Regions from separate parts of the Streptomyces sp. NPDC097107 genome, predicted to be linked through region 1. Evidence: riboswitches for the same ligand, from Rfam matches in the RefSeq annotation. Region 1 holds a riboswitch; each other region holds the start of a gene.
What was found. Region 1 has a riboswitch for cyclic di-AMP ahead of ACIQ1J_RS29880 (transglycosylase SLT domain-containing protein). Riboswitches for the same ligand answer to the same signal wherever they lie in the genome.
Positions count from the first base shown of each region.

Region 1 (7,417 bases):
CAGCGTGTGGGTGCCGGACACCAGCTCGGTGAGCTTGGCCGACGGGTCGGCGGCGGAGCCGTCCTCGTCCCCGCCCGAACCCGGGCCGCCGGACATGCCGGACATCAGGCCGCTCTCCAGGCCTCCGAGGTCCGGCAGACCCAGGTCGGTGCTGATCTTGACCGTGCCGGACAGCTGCTCGACGTCCGACTTGGCGATCTTCTCTATGAGCTGCTCCGCCGTGACCTTCGGGAGGTCGGGGTCCCCGGAGTCGGCGAGCGCGGGGACGAGGCCGATCGTCGCGGCCGCCACTCCCATCACCGCGACCGGGACGACGTACCGCGCGGCCCTGCGCCGTCCGGCGCGCAGCTCCTCGCCCTCCCCGGCGGTCGTGTTGTCGTCGGAATCGATCGGTGCCATGTGTGCCCTACCTCCGTCGTCGGCGGCGGCTGTCTCACGACCTCGCGCTCGTTCACCCGTGAGCCGCCATTCTCACCCGAATCGGTGAGGATTGGTGTTTCCGTGGTGTCCATCTGACCAAATCGGCCAGGCGGAATCGTCAGACCGCGGGCTCAACTCCGCCTACTCCTGCGGGATGACACGGAGGGGTCGCGTCTCCCCCGGCCCGTAGGGGGCGAGGTACACGGCGGAGTACGCCGGGCACTCAGCCGGCCCGGTGCACCACGGCGTCGCACAGCTCCACCAGCGCGGACTTCGCCTCGCACTCCTTGAGCGGGGCCAGCGCCGCCCGGGCGTCCTTGGCGTACCGCACGGTGTCCCGCCGCGCCTGCTCCAGAGCGGGGTGGGCGCGCAGCAGCCGCAACGCCTCCGCGTGGCGCGCGTCGCCGCTCAGGTCGGAGTCCAGCAGCTCGCACAGGGCGATGTCCTCGGCGAGCCCCAGCCGGGCCGCCCGCTCGCGCAGCCGCAGCACCGGGAGGGTCGGGATACCCTCGCGCAGGTCGGTGCCGGGCGTCTTCCCCGACTCGTGGGAGTCGGAGGCGATGTCCAGGACGTCGTCCGCGAGCTGGAAGGCGACGCCGAGCCGCTCGCCGTACTGGGTGAGCACGTCCACGACCGTCTCGTCGGCGCCGGACATCATCGCGCCGAACCGGCAGGAGACCGCCACCAGCGAGCCCGTCTTGCCGCCCAGCACGTCCAGGTAGTGGTCGACCGGGTCCCGGCCGTCCTGCGGCCCCGCCGTCTCCAGGATCTGGCCGGTGACGAGCCGTTCGAACGCCAGGGCCTGCACGCGGACCGCCTCGGGACCGAGGTCGGCGAGGATCTGCGAGGCGCGGGCGAACAGGAAGTCGCCGGTGAGGACCGCGACCGAGTTGTCCCAGCGGGTGTTGGCGCTGGGCACGCCGCGTCGCACCGCGGCCTCGTCCATCACGTCGTCGTGGTACAGGGTGGCGAGGTGGGTCAGCTCGACGACGACGGCCGAGGGCACGATCCCGGGGGCGTGCCGGTCGCCGAACTGAGCGGAAAGCATCACCAGCAGCGGCCGGAAACGCTTACCGCCGGCCCGCACCAGATGCTGGGCGGCCTCCGTGATGAACGGCACCTCGCTTTTGGTTGCCTCAAGCAACCCTTCCTCGACCGCAACCAATCCGGCCTGGACATCGGCTTCCAGAGCCTGGTCCCGCACGCTCAGCCCGAACGGCCCGACGACGGTCACGAGGGGTCTCCTGTCTGCTGGTGTCTACTGGCGATTACCTGGTTTGTCGATAGGTCGCTGCCACCACTCAAGTCAGCGTATCCGGTCACCTTTCGATCACCGCTAGCGCCCACCGTTACAGGCCGGTCGGTATCGGATCATGCACGGTATGTTTTTGATCAGGTGATATGAGCAGATATTGATCGCCATCACCAGGCGCCGGAACCCGCCTCCGAAGATCACGTCACCTCTCCCAACGGCCCGCACTCCGAATACGTCACCCGCCCGGGTCACCTCGATCCCGCCCCGAACGGATGCCCGCACAGCACACGGAAACACCGGCCGGGACGGGGTCGGAGACGAGGGACTCGCGGCGGCCGGTCCACCCGACCGCCGGCTGGAACCCGAAGCCCGTCCCGCCCACGGGCGATTGACTCCAAGTTGACCCTAATGCCCGATTTGCCGCCCTTGTTGAAGCGGGTGAGTTGGCTCACTTCGCCCCGCCTGTAGGCAACCCTGCCGCCGACTGCGCCCTCCCTTTGCCCCGCAAGCCAGTTGAGGCTTGGCAGCCGCAAAGGATCAAGCACCCCAAACACCTCAGACCAAGGTCAACAGGTGCGTTGGGTGATTCCTGCACTTGTTTCGGACATGTGCTCTCGCATACGTTCCCGGCCTGTCGGGCGGACGCCGAATCCTGCCACCGCCCGGACACACAGTCATCCGCCAACAAACTCGCAGGCAGGAGCGGGGGACCCAGGTAAGCCGCCGCACCGGTCACCACCGGAGCGGCTAGGGGTGAAGCCGTGCCCGTCAGGGCCCGGCCGGGCACCTCCCCGCCCGAACCCGACAGCTCACCTCGCAGGCGTAAGGAGAGGGACTCAAGCATGTCTGCCAACGGTCAGAACCGTCACGCCCGCACCGCCCGCCTCGCCCGGAAGCTCGCCGTGGCCGGCACCGGCGCCGCCGTGCTCGCCCTGCCGCTCATCGGGGCCACCAGCGCCTCCGCGGCCACCCCGGCCGCCACCACCGCGGCGACGACTTACCCGGACAACCTGGACGGCTGGATCCGGGAGTCGCTCGACATCATGGCCCAGCAGGGCATCCCCGGGTCGTACGAGGGCATTCACCGCAACATCATGCGGGAGTCGTCCGGCAACCCGCTCGCCATCAACAACTGGGACATCAACGCCATCAACGGCACCCCGTCCAAGGGCCTGCTCCAGGTGATCGACCCGACCTTCCAGGCGTACCACGTGCCCGGCACCTCCTGGGACCCGTACGACCCGGTCGCCAACATCACCGCCGCCTGCAACTACGCGGCCGACCGGTACGGCTCGATGGACAACGTCTTCGGCGCCTACTGAGCCGTAATACCGGCTCTGCGCCGTAACACCGGGCTCTGCGCCGTAACACCGGGCTCTGCGCCGTAATACCGGTCTCTGCGCCGTATTACGGCGCTCTGAAGATCCGTTCGAGGACGACGGCCACGCCGTCGTCCTCGTTCGTCAGGGTGACCTCGTCGGCCACCGCCTTGAGTTCGGGGTGGGCACCCGCCATGGCGACACCATGGGCCGCCCAGTCGAACATGGGGATGTCGTTGGGCATGTCCCCGAAGGCGATCGTCCGTCGGCGGCTCACGCCCAGGCGCTCGGCGGCCAGCGCCAGGCCGGTGGCCTTGGTGATGCCGCACGGCTGGAGCTCCACCGTCCCCGGACCCGACATCGTGACCGTGGCGAGGGAACCGACCACCGCGCGCGCCGTCGCCGCCAACCCGTCGTCGGACAGCTCGGGATGGCGCAGCAGCACCTTGCTGATCGGCGCGCTCCACAGCTCGTCGCGCCGCTCGACCCGCACCGCGGGCAGCGTCGGGTGAGGCATCAGGTAACCCGGCTCGATGAGCGTCAGGCCGTCGACACCGTCCTGGTCGACCGCCGCGTGCACCTGCCCCACCTCGGCCTCGATCTTGCCGAGCGCCGTCTCGGCCAGCTCCCGGTCCAGGGTGACCGACCACAGCATCCGGTGCGCGCCGGCGTCGTACACCTGGGCGCCCTGGCCGCACACCACGAGCCCTGTACAACCGAGGCGGTCGAGCAGGGGCCGCACCCGGGGTGCCGGCCGCCCCGTCACCACCAGATGCCGCGCACCGGCCCCGGCCACCCGCGCCAGCGCGGCCAGTGACCGGTCGGACACGGTGTCGTCGCCGCGGAGCAGCGTGCCGTCGAGATCGGTGGCGACGAGTGAATACGCGGTGCGGTCCATGATCAGAGAATACGGACACCGCGCCCGTCCGACTCACCCGCGATCGCTTCCGAACGAGGAGGCGCCAGGTCGGCACGAGTCCGCACGAGTACGGCACGAGTGCGCACGAGGACGCACGTTCGTGTCCGAAACCTGGCACATCATCGGCTAAAGCCGGTTAAAGGCCTGTGCACCGGTTGGCAACAACATGGTCCGCTACCTACCCGCCGGACGGCGCCCGGGGGTACCTTCCTTCTGTCCAGGGGGACTTGATCGGGGGGTCGGGTTGAACAGCGGACGTGTGCGTGTGCTCAGACCGGAGGAACTGGGCGAGGGGGAACGGGAGCACTGGCGCGAGCTGCGCGCCAAGTCGACGGCACCACGCAGTCCGTTCATGGAACCGGAGTTCACCGACGTCGTGGGCCGGGTGCGGCCGCGGGCGCGGGTCGCGGTGGTGTACGACGGCGGTGAGGCGGCCGGTTTCCTGCCGCACGAGCGCGGACCGCTGGGTCAGGGCCGGGCGATCGGACTCGGGGTGTCGGACTGCCAGGGCGGGGTGCTGCGCCCCGGCCTCACCCCGGACACCCGCGAACTGCTGCGGGCCTGCTCCCTGTCGAGCTTCGCCTTCGACAACCTGGAGGCGGAGCAGGGGCTGTTCGTGCCGCACGCCGCCGAGGAGCACACCACCTACGTCATCGACGTGGAGAAAGGGTACGAGGCGTACGAGAGCGGGTTGCGCGACCGCTCGCCGAAGTTCCTCAAGACCACCCTCGCCAAGGAACGCAGGCTCGGCCGCCAGGTCGGGGACGTGCGCTTCGTGTTCGACGAGCGGGACCCGGCCGCGCTGCGCACACTCATGGAGTGGAAGTCTGCGCAGTACCGCAGGACGGGACGCCGGGACCGTTTCGCGCAGGAGTGGATCACGCGGCTCGTCGGGCGGCTCGCCAGGACCCGGGCGCCGGAGTGCACCGGCACGCTGTCCGTTCTCTACGCCGACGGCCGGCCGGTCGCCGCCCACTTCGGACTGCGCTCGGCGACGGTCCTGGCGTGCTGGTTCCCGGCGTACGCCCCGGAATTCGCCAAGTACTCGCCGGGTCTTGTCCTGCATCTGCGGATGGCCGAGGCAGCCGCCGCCCAAGGCATCGGCATGCTCGACCTGGGACGGGGTTCGGCGGAGTACAAGGACGCGCTGAAGACCGGTGACCTGCCCGTGTACGAGGGGGCGGCGACGCGCGTGGGGGCGGGCGCCGCACTGCACTGGCTGGGCCGCGAGCCGGCCCGCCGCGCGCACGGCTTCGTGCGCGACCGGCCCCGGCTGGCGTCGCTGGCGGTACGGACGTTGAGTGGCGCGGCCCGGCTGCGCCGGCCGTGACGGAGGGCAACCACGAGGGGGTGGGCGCATGGCCGGTGAGCGGCGTGCGTTGCGGGAGACACGGCGGGAGATAGCGGGGTTCCTGAGCATCGGGCCGGTGCAGGTCGCCGAGCTGGATCTCGGCCCCGAGGGAGACGGGAGGGCCGCGGGCGCCGAGGTGGCGGAGCTGAGACCCGGTCCGGGCAGTCCGCCGGTGACGACCGGCGCGGTGTTCCTCCTGGTCAGGCGGGCGGGCCGGCCCGTCGGTACCGTGCTCGGACAGGTAGCCGAGGGTGCGGATCCCACGGAGGTGCTGTCCGGGCTCGCCCGGAAGCTGCCGCAGGGCGCGCCGCCCGAGCCGTTGCCCCGGCCGCCGTCCGCCAGTGTCGTGGTCGCCACCCGGGAACGCGCGGACCAGCTCGCCCGCGCGCTGGACTCGCTGCTCGCGCAGGACCACCCGGACTTCGAGATCGTCGTCGTCGACAACGCGCCCGCGACCGGGGAGACCCGGGAACTGGTCGAGCGCAAGTACGGCGAGCGGGTGCGGTACGTGTGCGAACCGGTGCCCGGACTCGCCATCGCCCACAACCGGGGGCTCGCGGCCGTACGGGGCGCGGTGGTCGCCTTCACCGACGACGACGTGGTCGCCGACCCGCGCTGGCTCACCGAGCTCACCGCGCCCTTCACCGCCGACCCGCGCCTGGGCTGCGCCACGGGGCTGATCCTGCCCGCGCGGCTGCGCACTCGGGCCCAGGTGCTCCTGGAGAGCCACGGCGGCTTCGCGAAGGGGTTCACCCCGCGGACGTACGACCCCGAGCACCCGCCCGCCGACGAGCCGCTGTTCCCGTTCACCGCGGGCCGGTTCGGCTCCGGCGCCAACATGGCCTTCCGTACGGACGTGCTGCGGGCGGTCGGCGGCTTCGACCCCGCGACCGGCGCGGGCACGCGCGCGCGGGGCGGCGACGACCTCTACGGCTTCGTCCGCGTCCTCGCCCAGGGGCAGCGGCTGCGCTACACCCCGCACGCACTGGTCTGGCACCACCACCGGGAGACCTGGCGGGACCTGGAGACCCAGGCCTACGGCTACGGCGCGGGCCTCACCGCGTATCTCACGGCGATTCTGGTGAACCGGCCCGCGCTGCTTCCGGCCTTCCTCGCCCGGGTGCCGGGCGGACTGGCGCACGCGCGGGGGCTGACCGCCGTACGCGCGACCGGTGAGGGTGCGGACGCGGCGGCGGAGGGGCCGGGCGGGCACGACTCCCGTACGCATCCCTGGCCGCGGCGCCTGTCCCGGTTGCAGCGCCGGGGCATGCTGTACGGCCCCATCGGCTATCTGCGGGCCCGTCGCGCCCTGCGTACGGTCGGGCTGGAGGCGCGATGAGCGAGGCGTCCGAGACTCCGGGAGCGGCCGAGACCCCGGGGGCTGCCGAGGTCCGGGGGGCTGCCGAGACCCCGGGGGCTGCCAAGACCTTGGGAGCTGCCGGGGCGCGGGAGGGCGTCCCCGCGGCGGGCGGGCCGGACGGACGGGGCGGACCGGACCGACCGGGCGGAGGGCCGGGCGGACCTGGCGGGCCAGACCGACCGGGCGGAGGGCCGGACGGACCTGGCGGGCCAGACCGACCGGGCGGAGGGCCGGACGGACCTGGCGGGCCAGACCGACCGGGCGGAGGGCCGGACGGAGGGCCGGACGGACGGGGCGGGCCTGGCGGGCCGGACGGAGGGCCGGACGGACGGGGCGGGCCTGGCGGGCCGGACGGAGGGCCGGACGGACGGGGCGGGCCGGGTGGGCACATACCCGTCTTCCTCTACCACGCCGTGATGGACGATCCGCCCTCGTGGATCGCCGAGTTCACCGTCACTCCGAAGGAGTTCGCCGCCCATCTGGACGCGATCGTGGACAGCGGCATGACGCCGGTCACGATCAGCGTGCTCGCCGACCACCTCGCCGGGCGGGCGCCCCTGCCGGCCCGGCCGGTGCTGCTCACCTTCGACGACGGCTTCGCCGATCTGCCCGGCCCCACGGCCGAGGCGCTGGCCGAGCGCGCGCTGCCCGCCACCGCCTACCTCACCACCGGGGCCATCGCCCCCGGCGGCCGCAGTCTGCTGCCCCCGGCCCCGATGATGACCCTGGACGCGGCGACGGAGCTGGAACGTTCCGGCATGGAGATCGGCAGCCACACCGTCACCCACGCCCA
Region 1 is NZ_JBIWEF010000014.1:170,356-177,772, reverse strand. It holds gene ACIQ1J_RS29890 (outer membrane lipoprotein carrier protein LolA) at 1-399, opposite strand, end outside; gene ACIQ1J_RS29885 (polyprenyl synthetase family protein) at 644-1,654, opposite strand; cyclic di-AMP (ydaO/yuaA leader) riboswitch at 2,345-2,512, shown strand; gene ACIQ1J_RS29880 (transglycosylase SLT domain-containing protein) at 2,518-2,997, shown strand; gene ACIQ1J_RS29875 (HAD family hydrolase) at 3,083-3,892, opposite strand; gene ACIQ1J_RS29870 (GNAT family N-acetyltransferase) at 4,179-5,243, shown strand; gene ACIQ1J_RS29865 (glycosyltransferase) at 5,272-6,603, shown strand; gene ACIQ1J_RS29860 (polysaccharide deacetylase family protein) at 7,041-7,417, shown strand, end outside.

Region 2 (7,417 bases), on a different contig from region 1:
CGGAGGAGGACCGCACGATCGTCGCGGGCGTGCGGTACGCCTGGCGGGTGGAGGAGGCCGGCTGCGATGTGGTGGTCGTCGTCGCGGCTCCGGACCCGCGCCGGGTCCTCGGCGCCATGGACGACGTCGACGCCTTCGCCGGGCGGATCAGCGTGCCGGTGTAGTACGCGACACCGTGGACACGGCGTGCCCACCCGTCCTGCCAGTTCGGGCCCGGGGGACGGCAGGACGGAGGCGAGCAGCAGTCCACTGGACGGCCGGGCTGCGCTGACCGGCCGGCGCCTCTCCGAGTCCGACCTCCGCGACTGGCGCCCCGAGAAGGGGCGCGGCGGACGTAGGAAGGCCGCCGAGCAGCGGAGACCGCGCGGGCAGTGGGGCGGGACCGTCAGTCGGCGATCCCGGCCTCGCCTTCGGGTGCCGTGGACGGCAGTTGCTCCACGACGAAGGACCCCTTGCCACGGACGGTGACGATGAGTCCACGCTCGCGGAGTTCCTGTGCGGTCCGGCGAGCGGTGAGTCGTGCCACGCCGTACTCGTCGGCGAGATGGTTCTCCGACGGGATGGGCCTGTCCGGCGCCAGCTCGCCCGACTGGATCTTCTTGGCGATGACGTCGGCCAGTTGGACGTAGAGCGGTCTGGCGCTCATCGGGTCCAAGGGGGTCGGCTTGCCCTTATCGCTCATATGTCCAACGTAGGTGTGCCTTCACCTCCACGTTCGGGTGGATCCCTCTGTACTTGTATGTAGAGGGCTGCATCTGGGGGTAGCGTCAACAACTGAAGACCCCGGCGAGGTGGCTAGACCTCCCGGGGCAGGCCAACGCTTACGCAGGAGCGTCGACATGCAAGACCTTATCCGCCGCCTCACCCACTGGCTCACCCCTCTCCTCGGCCCAGGCACCGGAACCCATCGAGCAGGCGCCCTCCGGCACCAAGCCCCCCGCCCCACCCACCGCACCCCACAAGCCGCCGCCCCCGCACGCCTCCCCCTCCACCACTCCCCCCACTGCCGTCACCTCCCCCTCGACGGCGCCGCCTCCCGTCTGGTCCGCCCCTACCTGGGCGCCCATGAACAGGAAGCGGAAAGGGGCCGCCGGCGGCACCGCCGCCTCGCCCTCGTGCTCGCCGCCGACTTCGGCGTCGACCTCGATCAGCACGTCGTCGGCGCCCGGAAGGCGGCCGCCTGATGACGGCGTACACCGCGCTACGGCTCCTGCCCTGGCTGTCGCCGGAAGGCAAACCCTGCTTCCTCGCCCCCGGCGACGGGAACGGGACCGTGTCGCGCCTCGCCGACGAGACGGAGGTCCGGCAGCTCACAGAAGGGCTGGACGTGCTGCGCTCCGCCCGCCGGCTGCTCGACGACCCCGTGTCCCCGAACGCCGAGGTCCGCTACACCGCGATCCGGCTGACGGAGTGCCTCGCCGACGTGCTGAGGGTCGCGGAGTCCCGTGGCCGGCGCCTGCCCGCGACGGACGACGACACCGATGCCCTCCCGGCATGACAGCTCAGAGCCCCGGCAGTGAACCGCTCACCCAGGTTGTCGGGACGGACTATCGTCGTAGGCACAGAGCGCCGAAGGAGCGTAGAGGAGACCGTCCGGTCATGTCCGCACACGCCGCAGAACCCACGCCGGTCGTTCCGCCCATGCCCGAGCGGAACCCGAAGGCGCTGCGTGCTGCCATCGCCCAGCACGCCCCGCAGCTCCTTCCGGACTTCGACGACCACTGGCGTTGGGCCGTCGCGGACGCGTACGACATCAGCACCGTGCCCGCGTTCATGGCTCGCTGGTGGGGTGAATACGCGATTGCCAGGGACCCGAAACTCGACGCGCACATGGCTGACCTGCATCACCGTGCATCGGAGTCCACGGACCTTGCCGAGGCGAAGGCGCTTCTCGAAGAGGCCTCGCACATTCGGTACGAGAGTCAGCGCCTGGAGCCGGGCCAGTGACGGACGGCTGGTTCATGGGCCCGCCCTGGCAGATGGACTGGACGCTCAAGGCTCAGGCCACCCGCGACGCATTGCCCGAGCACGTACGGAAGACGGTCGACGCCGCGCGCGCCGAACTGGTCACGGCGAAGGATCCCTACTTCCGGGGCATCGACGCAGACATCGATCTTCCAGCAGGTATGCGGGATCAGCCGGCGCGGTCCGGCCTGCCGAAGGGCTCTCGCATCTTTACTTCGGCCACGGGCACGGCTGGCTGCGATACACCTTCGTACCGCGCACCGAGGATCCCCAGATCATTGTGGAAGAGGTCTTCTGGCAGTGACCGACGGTCACTGGCGCCGACCAGTCCGCCCGTCCCACCGGAGTGCCGCCTGATGCCCCTCCCCTACGTCCTCCTCTCCGCCGCCGTCTCCCTCGACGGCTACCTGGACGACACCGGCCCCGACCGGCTCCTGCTCTCCTCCCCTGCCGACTTCGACCGCGTCGACGAGGTGCGGGCCTCCGTCGACGCGATCCTCGTCGGCGCCGGCACGATCCGGGCCGACAACCCGCGGCTGCTGGTGAACTCCGGCGAGCGGCGCGCGGCCCGGGTCGCGGCCGGGGAGGCGGAGTACCCGCTGAAGGTGACGGTCAGCGCCACCGGCGAGCTGGACCCGGCGGCGGCGTTCTGGCACACGGGAGGCGAGAAGGTGCTCCTCACCACGGACGCGGGGGCCCGGCATGCCCACGCGCTGGGGCTCGCCGCCGACGTCGTGCCGCTCGGTGCCGCGCTCGACTGGCACGCGGGCCTGGAGTACCTGCACGACCGGCGGGGCGTGCGGCGGCTCATGGTCGAGGGCGGCGGGACCGTGCACACCCAGCTGTTGCAGCGGGAACTCGCCGACGAACTCCAGCTCGTCCTCGCGCCGCTGTTCGTGGGCGACCCGGACGCGCCCCGCCTCTTCGGGCCCGGCGCCTACCAGGGCGGGCGGCTGCGGCTGGTGGAGTCGCGGCGCGTCGAGGACGTGGTGCTGACGCGGTATCTGCCCACCGCCCCCGGCGCCGGCGGCCGCGTCACCGCCGCCGACCGGCACTGGCTGGCGCTCGCCTGCGAGCTTGCCGAGCTGTGTCCGCCGTCCGGGACGGCGTTCAGCGTGGGGGCGGTCGTGGTCGCCGCCGACGGGAGCGAGCTGGCGCGGGGGCACTCGCGGGAGGGGGACGACCCCGTCGTGCACGCCGAGGAGGCGGCGCTCGCGAAGGCCGACCCCGCCGACCCGCGGCTCGCGACGGCCACCGTCTACAGCAGCCTGGAGCCGTGCGCCCGCCGCGCCTCCCGGCCCGCGCCCTGCGCCCGGCTGATCCTCGACGCCGGGGTACGGCGCGTGGTCACGGCCTGGCGGGAGCCGGACACCTTCGTGCCGGGGGCGGACGGCAGCGGAGTGCTCGCCGCCGGGGGCGCCGTCGTCGTCGTACTGCCGGAGTACGAGGAGCGGGCGAAGGCGCCCAACCGCCACCTGGAGGGGCAGGGAGATACGGATGTGCATTCCACCCCCAAGATGACGTACAGTAGAGACACAACGGCGCGGGGTGGAGCAGCTCGGTAGCTCGCTGGGCTCATAACCCAGAGGTCGCAGGTTCAAATCCTGTCCCCGCTACTCAAGGCCGAAGGCCGGAATCCTTAAGGATTCCGGCCTTCGGTGCGTTTGCGGCGGATGCGCCGCCCTCATCCTCACCCCGTCATCCAGTCACCCGGTCGCTCCGTCACCCGATCGGCCCTCAGTGGCTCGCCCTTCGCCCCCGGTCCGGGAAACCTGGAGGACCGGGACGGCAAGCGGCGCGGACGTGCGGGGTGGCGGGAGACGAGTGGTGCGGCCAGGTGAGCTGGAGGACGAGGGAGCGTACGCCCGGGCCGGCGGCCGGCTCCCCGGCGATCCCGTGCCCGACCCCGGCCTCGGCGACGGTGCTGAACGCGTGCCGCCGCACGCGGGGCCGCGGCGACGGACCTCGTACGGGCGGGCCTTCGTACGCCTGCTCCCCATGCTGCTGATCGTCGCCGCCGTCCTGTACGACATCTTCACCCCCAGATACTTCACCGCGGGCCCCCTCTACACGGCCGCGCCCCTGGTCGCCGCGCCGATCTACTCACGGCGCGGCACGGTGCTCACCGGTGTCGCCGTGGTCGCCGCCGTCATAGGGCTGCAACTGACCAAGGGCGTCATCCACTACGTCGACTCCCTCACCGAGCTGATCACCATCGCGACGGTCGCCGTGCTCGCCGTCCTCGTGAACGGCTTCGTCCGCCGCACCGGCGAGCGCCTCGTCTCCGTCCGCGAGATCGCCGAGGCCGCCCAGCGCGCCGTGCTGCCCGAGCCCGCCGAGCGGATCGGCGGTTTCGAGATCGCCGCCTGCTACGAGGCCGCGCAGGCCGACGCCTTCATCGGCGGCGATCTGTACGCGGTGCAGGACAGCGCGCGCGGCATCCGGCTCATCGTCGGGGACGTGCGCGGCAAGGGCATGGGCGCGGTGGCCGCCGTCGCCGTGGTGATCGGCGCGTTCCGGGAGGCCGCCGAGCAGGAGGCGACGCTGGAGGCGGTGGCGCAGCGGCTGGAGCGGGCACTGGCGCGCGAGGGCACCCGGCGCGACGGACTGGACGCCTTCGAAGGGTTCACCACCGCCGTACTCGCCGAACTCCCGCACGGCGACGGGATCGTCCGCATCGTCAACCGCGGCCATCCGCCGCCCCTGCTGCTGTACGCCGACGGCACCCTGCGCCCGCTGCCCGCACGGGAGTCGGCGCTGCCGCTCGGCATGGGAGAGCTGGGCGTGTGGCCCGACCGCGCGGAGGAGGCCGGCTTCCCCGGCGGGGCCACGCTGCTTCTCTACACCGACGGACTGTCCGAAGCGCGGGACGCCCGGGGCGAGTTCTACGAACCGCACGTGCGGCTGGCCGGCCGCGTGTTCCGGCATCCGGCGGAGCTGCTCGACACCCTCGCCGGGGACGTGCGCCGGCACTCCGGGGGCGGCATGGCCGACGACATGGCACTGCTCGCCGTGCGACGCCCCTGCTCGACCCTTGATCGACGTCACCGGAAGTGACGGACCGACCGCCCTCCGCATAACAACTGACGAACTGTCAGAAAGCCGAGGCGTGAAGGGGAATACCCAAGCCCGGTCGACTCGCCCGGTTTTAACCGATCGTGAGGCGTACGTCCGGGCCGGATCCGTTAATGATCAAGAGGAACGGCTTGGAATCCGAGCCCCGCGTCTATTAACGTTCGATAACGCAGCGCGGTCGTCCCAGCCGTCACAGAAGTCGGCTCCGTGCGCACGCGCCGAATCCCGCAAGGGAACCGGGGAACCACCACATTGGGGTGAATCGGGCGTATGACGCCGTGCCAGACACGGCGGATATACGCGCGTAGGAGACCTTCCTGCTCCGAACCCGTCAGCTAACCCGGTAGGCGAAAGGAAGGAAAGGAGTACGCCCACGTGGCGTCCAACCGGCCTGCCCCCGAGGCCCCGTTCGTGCCCAGCGGGCACGACAGCGAAACCTTCGGCTACGACGGCTACCGCACCGAAGAGGGCCCTTGGGAGGAGTGGAATCCCACCGCGGACTCCATCCGCCCCGTACGCGGCCGGCACCGCGTCGCCAAGCAGCGCGGCGGTCTCGCCCGCAGCTCCACCGTTCTCGGCGTCGGTGTCATAGCCGCGGTCGGCGCGGGCGGCATGGCCAGCGCGCAGACCGGCAAGCCGCCGGTGTCGATCTCCATGCCGGACCTTCCGAACGTCGGCTCGCTCATCTCCGACGAGGAGAAGCCGGAACCGCAGGGTTCCGCCACCCCGCTCAGCGGAATCGGCACGGTCGCCGCCGAGACCTCCTCGGAGAGCGACCCAGGCGCCGGTGAGACGCTGCGGGCCCGGATCATGGCGCAGGCCGAGCAGCAGCAGGCCCAGGTCGAGACCAAGGCCGTCGCCGAAGCCGCGGCCGCCGCCGAGAAGAAGGCCGCGGAAGCCGCCGCCAAGGCGGAGAAGGAGGCCGAGGCCAAGGCCGCCGCCGCCAAGAAGAAGGCGGAGGAGGAGGCCGCGAAGAAGGCCGAGGCCGAGCGGCTCGCCAAGCTGGCCAAGCAGTACACGCTGCCGACCTCCTCGTACACCATCTCCTCCAGCTTCGGCCAGGCCGGCGCCTACTGGTCCTCCGGCTACCACACCGGCCTCGACTTCGCCGCCCCCACGGGCACGCTGCTCAAGGCGGTGCACAGCGGCACGATCACGTCGGCCGGCTGGGACGGGTCGTACGGCTACAAGACCGTGCTCACCCTCGACGACGGCACCGAGATCTGGTACGCCCACCAGTCCTCCATCAGCGTCAGCGTCGGCCAGGAGGTCACCACCGGTGACGTCATCGGCCGCGTCGGCGCCACCGGCAACGTCACCGGCGCACACCTCCACATGGAGGTCCACACCAGCGGAGGCGGCGGCATCGACCCGATGGCATGGCTGCAGAGCAAGGGCCTGACCCCCTGATCCACGCCGTTTGACCCACGCCGTGCCTCCCACGCGGTCTCCGGCCCCTTTGCCGCCCTGGTCTCCGGCGGTCCTGACGACGACCCCCCGACGTCAGGGCTGCCGGTCCGCGGGGCGAGTACCCGGGCCCGAGCGCCGCGGACATCGAGGCCGCGCCGACGCCTCGCAGGTCGATGTGGTCGGTGCTCGGGCGGCGCAGCCGTACGCTCCCTCCTCCGCCGACCCCAGCGGCGCCGGCGGCTGCTCCACCGCCACCGCCTGGGAGCCGGAGCAGGACGGCCTGCACGACCGGTACTGCCGTTACGGCCGGTAGTGGCTGGGCGGGGTGTACGGGCGGTACGGGGTGTACGGGCTGTACGCGGCCGGTGCGGGGTACGGCGCCGGGACCGTCGCGGGGGCCGTCGCCGGGTGGCCGGGCCCGTACGCGCCGTACGGGTGCGCCCAGGGCCGCACGGCCACCGGCAGGGGCGGCGCCGTGGCCCGGGCGGCGTGGTCCAGTGCCGGACGCGCCACGTCGCGTCGGTGCCACAGGGCGCCCAGCAGTTCCCGCTCTCGTACGGCGAAGTCGGCGCCCGCCCTGCCCAGCCGCCCGCGCCGGCGCAGGAACGCCAGCGAGGTCGCGTACGCCTCGTACTGCGCCACCGCCCGCGCCGCCTCCCTACCGGCGTGCCGGTGGGCGTGCCGGCGCGCGATGCGGCGGGCCCGCATCGAACCGAGCGCGTACGGCTCCATCGGTGTCAGCCACCCGGCCATGACGTACACGGGGAGTTCGGCGCGTACGGTGCCCAGTTCGCGCTGCCGGGTCCAGATCACCAGCCAGGTCAGCAGGCCGAAGGACGGCACCATGAAGGCCCCGTACACGGCGAAGAAGCCGTACTCCCCGAACGCCACCGAGCCGTTCCACAGCGCGTGCACGCCCATCGCCAGCAGCAGGCCGGCCAGGGGGAGCAGGGCACGGCGCAGGCGG
Region 2 is NZ_JBIWEF010000002.1:16,658-24,074, reverse strand. It holds gene ACIQ1J_RS03755 (hypothetical protein) at 1-164, shown strand, start outside; gene ACIQ1J_RS03750 (GntR family transcriptional regulator) at 386-682, opposite strand; gene ACIQ1J_RS03745 (hypothetical protein) at 840-1,184, shown strand; gene ACIQ1J_RS03740 (hypothetical protein) at 1,184-1,498, shown strand; gene ACIQ1J_RS03735 (DUF6247 family protein) at 1,600-1,947, shown strand; partial or broken gene ACIQ1J_RS03730 (dihydrofolate reductase family protein) at 2,322-3,449, shown strand; tRNA gene ACIQ1J_RS03725 (tRNA-Met) at 3,508-3,581, shown strand; gene ACIQ1J_RS03720 (PP2C family protein-serine/threonine phosphatase) at 3,793-5,022, shown strand; cyclic di-AMP (ydaO/yuaA leader) riboswitch at 5,247-5,404, shown strand; gene ACIQ1J_RS03715 (M23 family metallopeptidase) at 5,416-6,450, shown strand; gene ACIQ1J_RS03710 (PrsW family intramembrane metalloprotease) at 6,751-7,417, opposite strand, start outside.
Region 2: another riboswitch for cyclic di-AMP. It lies ahead of ACIQ1J_RS03715 (M23 family metallopeptidase); the one in region 1 lies ahead of ACIQ1J_RS29880 (transglycosylase SLT domain-containing protein).

Region 3 (7,417 bases), on a different contig from region 1:
TCGCACACGGACATGGGCTGCCAGGTGTCGCCGTGATAGCCGCCGCGCCAGGTCAGCAGGCGACGTTTCGCGGGGCGGCCCAGCGATCGCCAGTACTGGAGGCACATCTTGACCGCGACCTCGACCGACACCGACCCGGAGTCGGCGAGGAAGACGTGCTCCAGGCCCTCGGGTGACATGTCGACAAGCAGCTTCGCCAGCCGCACGGCGGGCTCGTGGGTGAGCCCGCCGAACATCACATGGCTCACCCGGTCCAGCTGGTCGCGCGCGGCCTCGTTCAGCACCGGGTGGTTGTAGCCGTGGATCGCCGACCACCAGGACGACATGCCGTCGACGAGTTCGCCCGAGCCGTCGGCCGGGCACAGCCGCACCCCGCTCGCCGACGCCACGACGAGCGGGTCCTGCCGGCCGGGCATGGGACCGTACGGATGCCAGACGTGCCGCCGGTCGAGCGCCAGCAGCTCGTCCACGGTCAGCGCGGGCTCAGGCATTGGGCGCGAGGTCCGTTCCGGCACCACGGCGGCGTACGGCGACCAGGTCCGTACGGGCCTCGCCGGCCGCCGCCGGTTCGGCGGGCGCGCCCGTCGCGCGGCCGGCCCGGGCCGGGACGGACCCGCACACACCACTGTCGGCGTGCGACCCGTAGCCCCCGCCCTCGGCGTGCGACCCGCAGCCCCCGCCCTCGGCGTGCGGTCCGCAGGCACCGCCGTCCGCGTGCGACCCGCACGAGCCGCCTGCGTGCGACCCGCACCCGCCCCGCTCGGCCGCCCGGTGCTCCGGCAGGGTCACTTCGCCGGCGCCCTCCACCTCGAAGCCGGCGTCCGCGATCATCTCCAGGTCGGCATGGCCCGCCTGTCCCTCGCTGGTGAGGTAGTCGCCCAGGAAGATGGAGTTGGCCAGGTTCAGGGCGAGCGGCTGCATCGTGCGCAGGTGGACCTCGCGCCCGCCCGCGATGCGCACCTCGACGTCCGGGCAGACGAACCGCGTCATCGCCAGGATGCGCAGGCACCGCTGCGGGGTGAGGTGCCACTCCTTGGCCAGCGGCGTGCCCTCCATCGGGATCAGGAAGTTGACCGGCACCGAGTCCGGATCCAGCTCACGCAGCGAGAAGACCACGTCGACCAGGTCCTCGTCACTCTCGCCCATGCCCGCGATCAGACCGGAGCAGGCGGACAGGCCGGCCGCGTGCGCCTTGTTCACCGTGTCCACCCGGTCGGCGTACGTGTGCGTGGTCGTGATGTCCCCGTACGTCGCCTCGGACGTGTTGAGGTTGTGGTTGTAGGCGTCGGCGCCCGCCTCGCGCAGCCGCTCCGCCTGGCCGTCGGAGAGCAGGCCCAGACACGCGCAGACCTCGACGGCCTCGTTCTGCTCCTTGATCGCCTTGATGGTGTCCGAGACCCGGTCCACGTCCCGGTCGGTCGGACCGCGTCCGCTGGCCACCAGGCACACCCGCTTGGCGCCCCCGGCCACGCCGGCGGCGGCGGCCTGGGAGGCCTGGTCGGGCTTGAGCCAGGTGTACTTGAGGATCTCGGCCTTGGAGCCGAGCCGCTGCGAGCAGTAGGAGCAGTCCTCGGGGCACAGGCCCGACTTGAGGTTGACGAGGTAGTTGAGTTTCACTCGTCGGCCGAACCAGTGGCGGCGCACCTTGCCGGCCGCGGCCACCACATCGAGCAGGTCGTCGTCGGAAGTGGCGAGGACGGCAAGAGCCTCCTCGCGGGTCGGCGACTCGCGCCGAAGCCCCTTGTCCACCAGCGTGTTCAGCAGGTCCATGAGAGCCGATCCTGTCCTACGGGGCCGCCCGGGGCCAAGGAGAGTTTGCACAACACTGACAGATCGCCGTGTGGGTATTGCCACACCTCGCGGGGGCTGCCGTGCCGCTAATGTCTGTCCACTGCCTACAAAACGACGGAGGACCGACCCATGGCGTTCGGCTGGATCGACGAGCAGGCCCAGGCGCGCCGCCGGGCCGGACTCGTACGGATTCTGCGCCCACGTCCGGCCGACTCGCCGCTGCTGGACCTGGCGAGCAACGACTACCTCGGCCTGGCCCGGCACCCGGAGGTCACCGAGGGGGCGGTCCGGGCCGCTCGGACCTGGGGCGGCGGTGCGACCGGCTCCCGGCTCGTGACCGGCACGACCGAACTCCACGCCGAGCTGGAACACGAACTGGCCGCCTACTGCGGATTCGAGGCCGCGCTCGTCTTCTCCTCCGGCTACGCGGCCAACCTCGCCGCGGTCACCGCGCTGGCGCCGCACGGCTCCCTCGTCGTCTCCGACGCGGGCAACCACGCCTCGCTGATCGACGGCTGCCGGCTCGCGCGCGGGACGACCCAGGTCGTGCCGCACGCCGACCCGGACGCCGTACGCAAGGCACTGGCGACGCACGACGGGCCCGCCGTCACCGTCTCCGACACGGTCTTCTCGGTCGACGGCGACGCCGCGCCGCTGGCCGGGCTCGCCGAGGCGTGCCGGGAGCACGGCGCCGGGCTGGTCGTCGACGACGCCCACGGCCTCGGGGTCCTCGGCGACGGCGGCCGGGGCGCCCCGCACGCGGCGGGACTCGCGGGCGCCGACGACGTCGTCGTGACGGTGACGCTGTCCAAGTCGCTCGGCAGTCAGGGCGGCGCCGTGCTCGGCCCCGCCCGGGTGATCGACCACCTGGTCAACGCGGCCCGGACGTTCATCTTCGACACCGGCCTCGCCCCCGCGGCGGCGGGCGCGGCGCTGGCGGCGCTCACCCTGCTGCGCCGAGAGCCCGAGCGGGCGGCGCGGGCACGCGAGGTGGCTGCGGAGCTGCACGCGCGCCTGACCGCCCTCGGGCTGTCGGCGGTACGTCCGGACGCCGCGGTGGTCTCGGTGCGCGCTCCCTCCCCGGAGGGGGCCGTACAGTGGGCGGCCGACTGCCGTGCGGCCGGCCTGTCCGTGGGCTGCTTCCGCCCTCCTTCCGTACCCGACGGCGTCTCACGGCTCAGGCTGACCGCTCGTGCGGACCTCTCCGGGGATCAGATCGAACGCGCTGTACGGGTGATCGGCGAAACGCGACCATGAGTCGGCGTGACACGGCCGTGCTTCGCCCGGTGACCAACCGGTTCAGCCGCGGTGGACGGCGGCCGTGAACGTCGCCCAGCTCCCGGGGGAGAAGAGCAGCGCGGGCCCGGCCGGGACCTTGGAGTCCCGTACGGCGAGCAGTCCGGCCCAGGGGCCGGCCGCCGGCCGGGCCGTCTCCACGCAGTTGTTCGCTCCGGTGCTGTAGCTGCTGCGCAGCCACCGCACGTCGTGCAGATCGGTGCCGGCAGGGATGTTCCGACAGAGTGCGGACGGTGAGCCTGACATGGTGCCTCCTTACGCGCCTGCCGCGGTCGCGGCGATGAAGTCCAACGAGTCCTCGGGCGAAAGGGCATGGATCAGAAGGGCGTTGAAGGCCTCGGTATAGGCCTCTAGGTCTTCTTTCCGTTCGAGATGCAGGCTACTCGTCAAGTGGTCGAGAACAACCACGTCCAGATCAGAAGTGCTCGAAAAAGAGAAGATTACGAAAGGGCCGGTGACACCGATGTGCGCCCCGGCGGCAAACGGCAGTACCTGGAGTCGGACATGGGGGAGACGCGCCGCCTCGACCAGGCGCGCCAGCTGACGGGACATGACACCGGGGCCGCCCACCTCCCGGCGCAGCACCGCCTCGTCCAGGACCGCGCTCAGCAGAAGCGGCGGCTGTGCCCGCAGTACGTCCTGCCGGGCCAGCCGCACCTCCACCAGCGTGTCCAGCCGCTCCTCCGGCAGCCCGTCCGCCGCGGCGCGCGTCACCGCGCGGGCGTACTCCGGTGTCTGGAGCAGCCCCGGGACCACCGTGGTCTCCAGCGTGCGCATCGCGCTGGCCTGGGACTCCAGACTGATGAAGTCACGGTAGGTCGGGGGCAGTACCCCGCGGTAGGCGTGCCACCAGTGGTTCCGGCCGCCCGCGTCGTCGGAGCCCGCCAGCATCACCAGCAACTCCCGCAACTGGTCGTCGTCCACGCCGTAGGCGTCCAGCAGTAACCGCACGTCGGCCGGTTTCGCCCCGCTCGTCCCGGTCTCGATCCGGCTGACCTTCGACTGGTGCCAGCCCACCAGCCGGGCCGCCTCGCCGCTGGTGATACCCGCCGACGTGCGCAGGGCGCGCAGTTCAGCGCCCAGCTTGCGGCGGCGCACCACGGGACCGTGCTGCTGCATGGGCCACTCCCCTACTCCTTATGGGCCGCCCAAATACGCTCTGCCGTCGCAGAGTTCACCGCTTTGAGCGACAGATATATGCATATCTTGGTGGATCGCCGCCCTGCACCGGCCTGGTGATGGCAGTCTGGCGGCGAAGCACCAGTCCGGGACCGTACTCGAACCATCCGCTCCGTGTCCGGCTGCGGTCCCGTGGGAAAGGGACGACGTCGCCATGGCAGACCATCTGGAAGCATCCGTCACTCTGCCGAGCGATCCCGCCTCGGTGGCCGCCGCGCGTACCTATGCGGTCGGCACACTGGCGGAGTGGGGCCTGCCGCCGGACACCGACGTGTCCGAAACCGTCCGGCTCATCGTGTCGGAGCTGACGACCAACGCGGTCCAGCACACGTTCGGACAGTCACCCACCTTCACCGTGGACCTCGTGCTCGACCGTGACGAGCGGCTGCGCATCGGCGTCACCGACAGCCATCCGCGGTTTCCCAAGCGCCTGCCCGCCGCCGTCCAGCAGGACAACGGCCGAGGGATGGTGATCATCCGCTGGCTGACGGCGGAGTGCGGCGGCAAGTTGAGAGTGCGGCCCACGCGCGAGGGCGGCAAGACCGTCTCCATCGAACTGCCCTGGGCGCCGCCGGGCGGTGCGGTGCCCGCCGAACCGGCCACGGCCGTCGGGCAGGCCGTGGGAAACCAGGAGCCGCGGCGGTGAATCGCCGACGGTCCCTGGCGCGCCGCAGGCGCATACCGCGCACCCGAGCGGGTGACGGCGGCTGGGGACGCCGTCACCCCCTCGGGCGGGCTACTTGACCCGGCCGTACCAGACGCTGCCGGTCCAGATCTTCTGCAGACGTACCACGTCCCCGGTCTTCGGGGCGTGCCAGATTTTGCCCTTCCCGGCGTAGATGCCGACGTGGTAGATGCTGCGGCCCGAGTGGAAGAACACCAGGTCCCCGGTCTTGCGGTTCTTGGCGGAGATGTGACGGGTCTTGTTGTACTGCTGGGCGGCGGTGCGTGGCAGCTTCTTGCCGGCCTTCTTGAACGAGTACAGCGTCAGCCCCGAGCAGTCGAACCTGCTTGGTCCGACGGCGCCCCATTTGTATGGCGCGCCTTTCTTGGAGGCAGCGATCGTCAGGGCCTTCGTCGCATGGCTCGCCGCGGCCGCCTCGGAGGCGACGCCGGGAACCGCTACGGAACCGCCCACGGCGGCGAGGGTGAGGGCCGAGGCCGTACCGGCACGGGCCATCAGCGACGGGACACGATTGAGCGCGGACATGCGCAACCCTTCGTCAGCCGCCTGTGAAGGATGACCTGTCGGATTCGGGCTGGCGAAGTTGCCCGGCCGCACGAGTGCGGCTTCACCCCAAGGGCTGCTCGGCCCGGCGCGTCTCTCGCGGAGACGACCGTTCCGGCGACCCGTCGTGCTCGGGTCCTCCACTCCTGCCGATCCACTCCTGTCGACCGGTCGTCCGGGCGGCGGCAGGACTCGGCGTCCGCCCGGACCGCCCCGCCGCTGCGGCGGGGGCTTGCCGTCAGTCACGGATCTTGTCTCGCCCCATGGGAAAATCCCAACGGAACGTGCCCTTTGTGTTGTTACTCACCACTCACCCGTTCGGGTGGACACCTCTGTGTTCGACCGGCCGGTGGACGTGGTGACCACCCCGGGACCAGCGACGCAGCGGCTCATTACGCTGTCCGGACACGCGGGTCGCGCAAGCTCGGCCGGTCGGAATCCGGAGGTTTCCCTACGCCGAAAGGCGGTAAGCCGTTTGGTCCGTTTCGACTCGGGTGCCTCAACGGCCGGAACGGGGCGGAAGACCGACTCGCGCCGTCCGCCGTTCACCGTCCAGCACGCGCAGCGCCCGGGCCAGGGTGGTGGCGTGCAACTCGGTCTCGCGCCGCCGGTGCATCAGCGCCAGCGCGTCACGCAGGGCGGCCGCCTTACCGACCAGCGCCTGGGCGGCCCGCAGCCCGCGATAGGTGTCGCCCTCCTGCGCGGGGTTGATACGCCCGAGCAGGTCGACGACGTCCAGGTACCGGTCGATCAGCTCGGCCTCGGCGCGGGTCAGGGCGGGCAGGGGCGGCAGTTCCGGTGGCAGCATCGCCGGATCACCTCGCGCCGGGTGCCGGGGACGTGATCCGGCGGCTGGGCACCACCCGGTCCACCAGGCCGTACTCCAGGGCCTGCTGCGCGTCCAGGACGGTGTCCCGCTCGATGTCCGCGCTCACCTGCTCGGGACTGCGGCCCGTGTGCCGTACGAGGATCCGCTCCAGGCGGGCACGGACGCGGACCAACTCGTCGGCCTGGATGGCCAGGTCGCTCGCCTGCCCCTCCACCGGCTCGGTGAGCGCGGGCTGGTGGATGACCACCCGTGCGCCCGGCAGGACGGCGCGTTTGCCGGGCGTGCCCGCCGCCAGCAGGACCGCGGCGGACGTCCCAGCCTGCCCGAGGCAGGTCGTCTCCACGTCGCAGGCGACGTAGCGCATGGTGTCGTAGATCGCCGTCATCGCGGTGAAGGAGCCGCCGGGCGAGTTGATGCAGAGCGTGATGTCCCGGTCCGGGGCCTGGTGTTCGAGATACATGAACTGCGCCATCACGTCGTTCGCGGAGGTGTCGTCGACCGGTGTCCCGAGGAAGACGATCCGCTCCTCCAGCAGCTTCGAGTACGGGTCCGTCGTCCGGCTCCCGGCACTCGTGCGCTCGGTGAACTCGGGCAGGACGTGACGGGCGGACGGTCGGGTCATGGCGAACCCCTCCTCGTGGCAGAACCGTGATCGGCTGCACTGCCTCCTGTGGAAAATGTACAGGACGTACGTTGCGCGAGGTGGGGAGTCGCGGGGATCGCGCGTTCGCCGGCGGCGGAAGCGAACCGTAGGGGGATCCGCGGGGCGCCCGCGTTTCATCCCCCGTTCGGCGGCTCGTGCAGGCCGAAGGAGGAGCCCTGGTCGTCCCGGCACAGCGCGGACCGGCCGAACCGGGCGACCGACTCCGCGTCCTCCCCGCCCTCATCGCCGAGGTCCTGGAGCGAGCCGCCCAGTTTCCGCACCCTGGCCACGGCGGCGTCCAGGTCGTCGACCCGGAAGAAGACGTACGGGGAGGCTCCCGCGTCACCGCCGTGCAGGCCGCCCGGCACACCGCCGGTGCCGATGGAGAACCCGCTCCCCGTGGGACCGGCTTCGAGAGTCCAGTCGAACAGGCTGCCGTAGAAGACGCGCC
Region 3 is NZ_JBIWEF010000006.1:137,911-145,327, forward strand. It holds gene ACIQ1J_RS16065 (adenosylmethionine--8-amino-7-oxononanoate transaminase) at 1-491, opposite strand, end outside; gene bioB (biotin synthase BioB) at 484-1,770, opposite strand; gene ACIQ1J_RS16075 (8-amino-7-oxononanoate synthase) at 1,921-3,048, shown strand; gene ACIQ1J_RS16080 (DUF397 domain-containing protein) at 3,091-3,333, opposite strand; gene ACIQ1J_RS16085 (helix-turn-helix domain-containing protein) at 3,343-4,206, opposite strand; gene ACIQ1J_RS16090 (ATP-binding protein) at 4,421-4,912, shown strand; gene ACIQ1J_RS16095 (C40 family peptidase) at 5,003-5,476, opposite strand; cyclic di-AMP (ydaO/yuaA leader) riboswitch at 5,480-5,624, opposite strand; gene ACIQ1J_RS16100 (hypothetical protein) at 5,994-6,302, opposite strand; gene ACIQ1J_RS16105 (ATP-dependent Clp protease proteolytic subunit) at 6,310-6,945, opposite strand; gene ACIQ1J_RS16110 (VOC family protein) at 7,101-7,417, opposite strand, start outside.
Region 3: another riboswitch for cyclic di-AMP. It lies ahead of ACIQ1J_RS16095 (C40 family peptidase); the one in region 1 lies ahead of ACIQ1J_RS29880 (transglycosylase SLT domain-containing protein).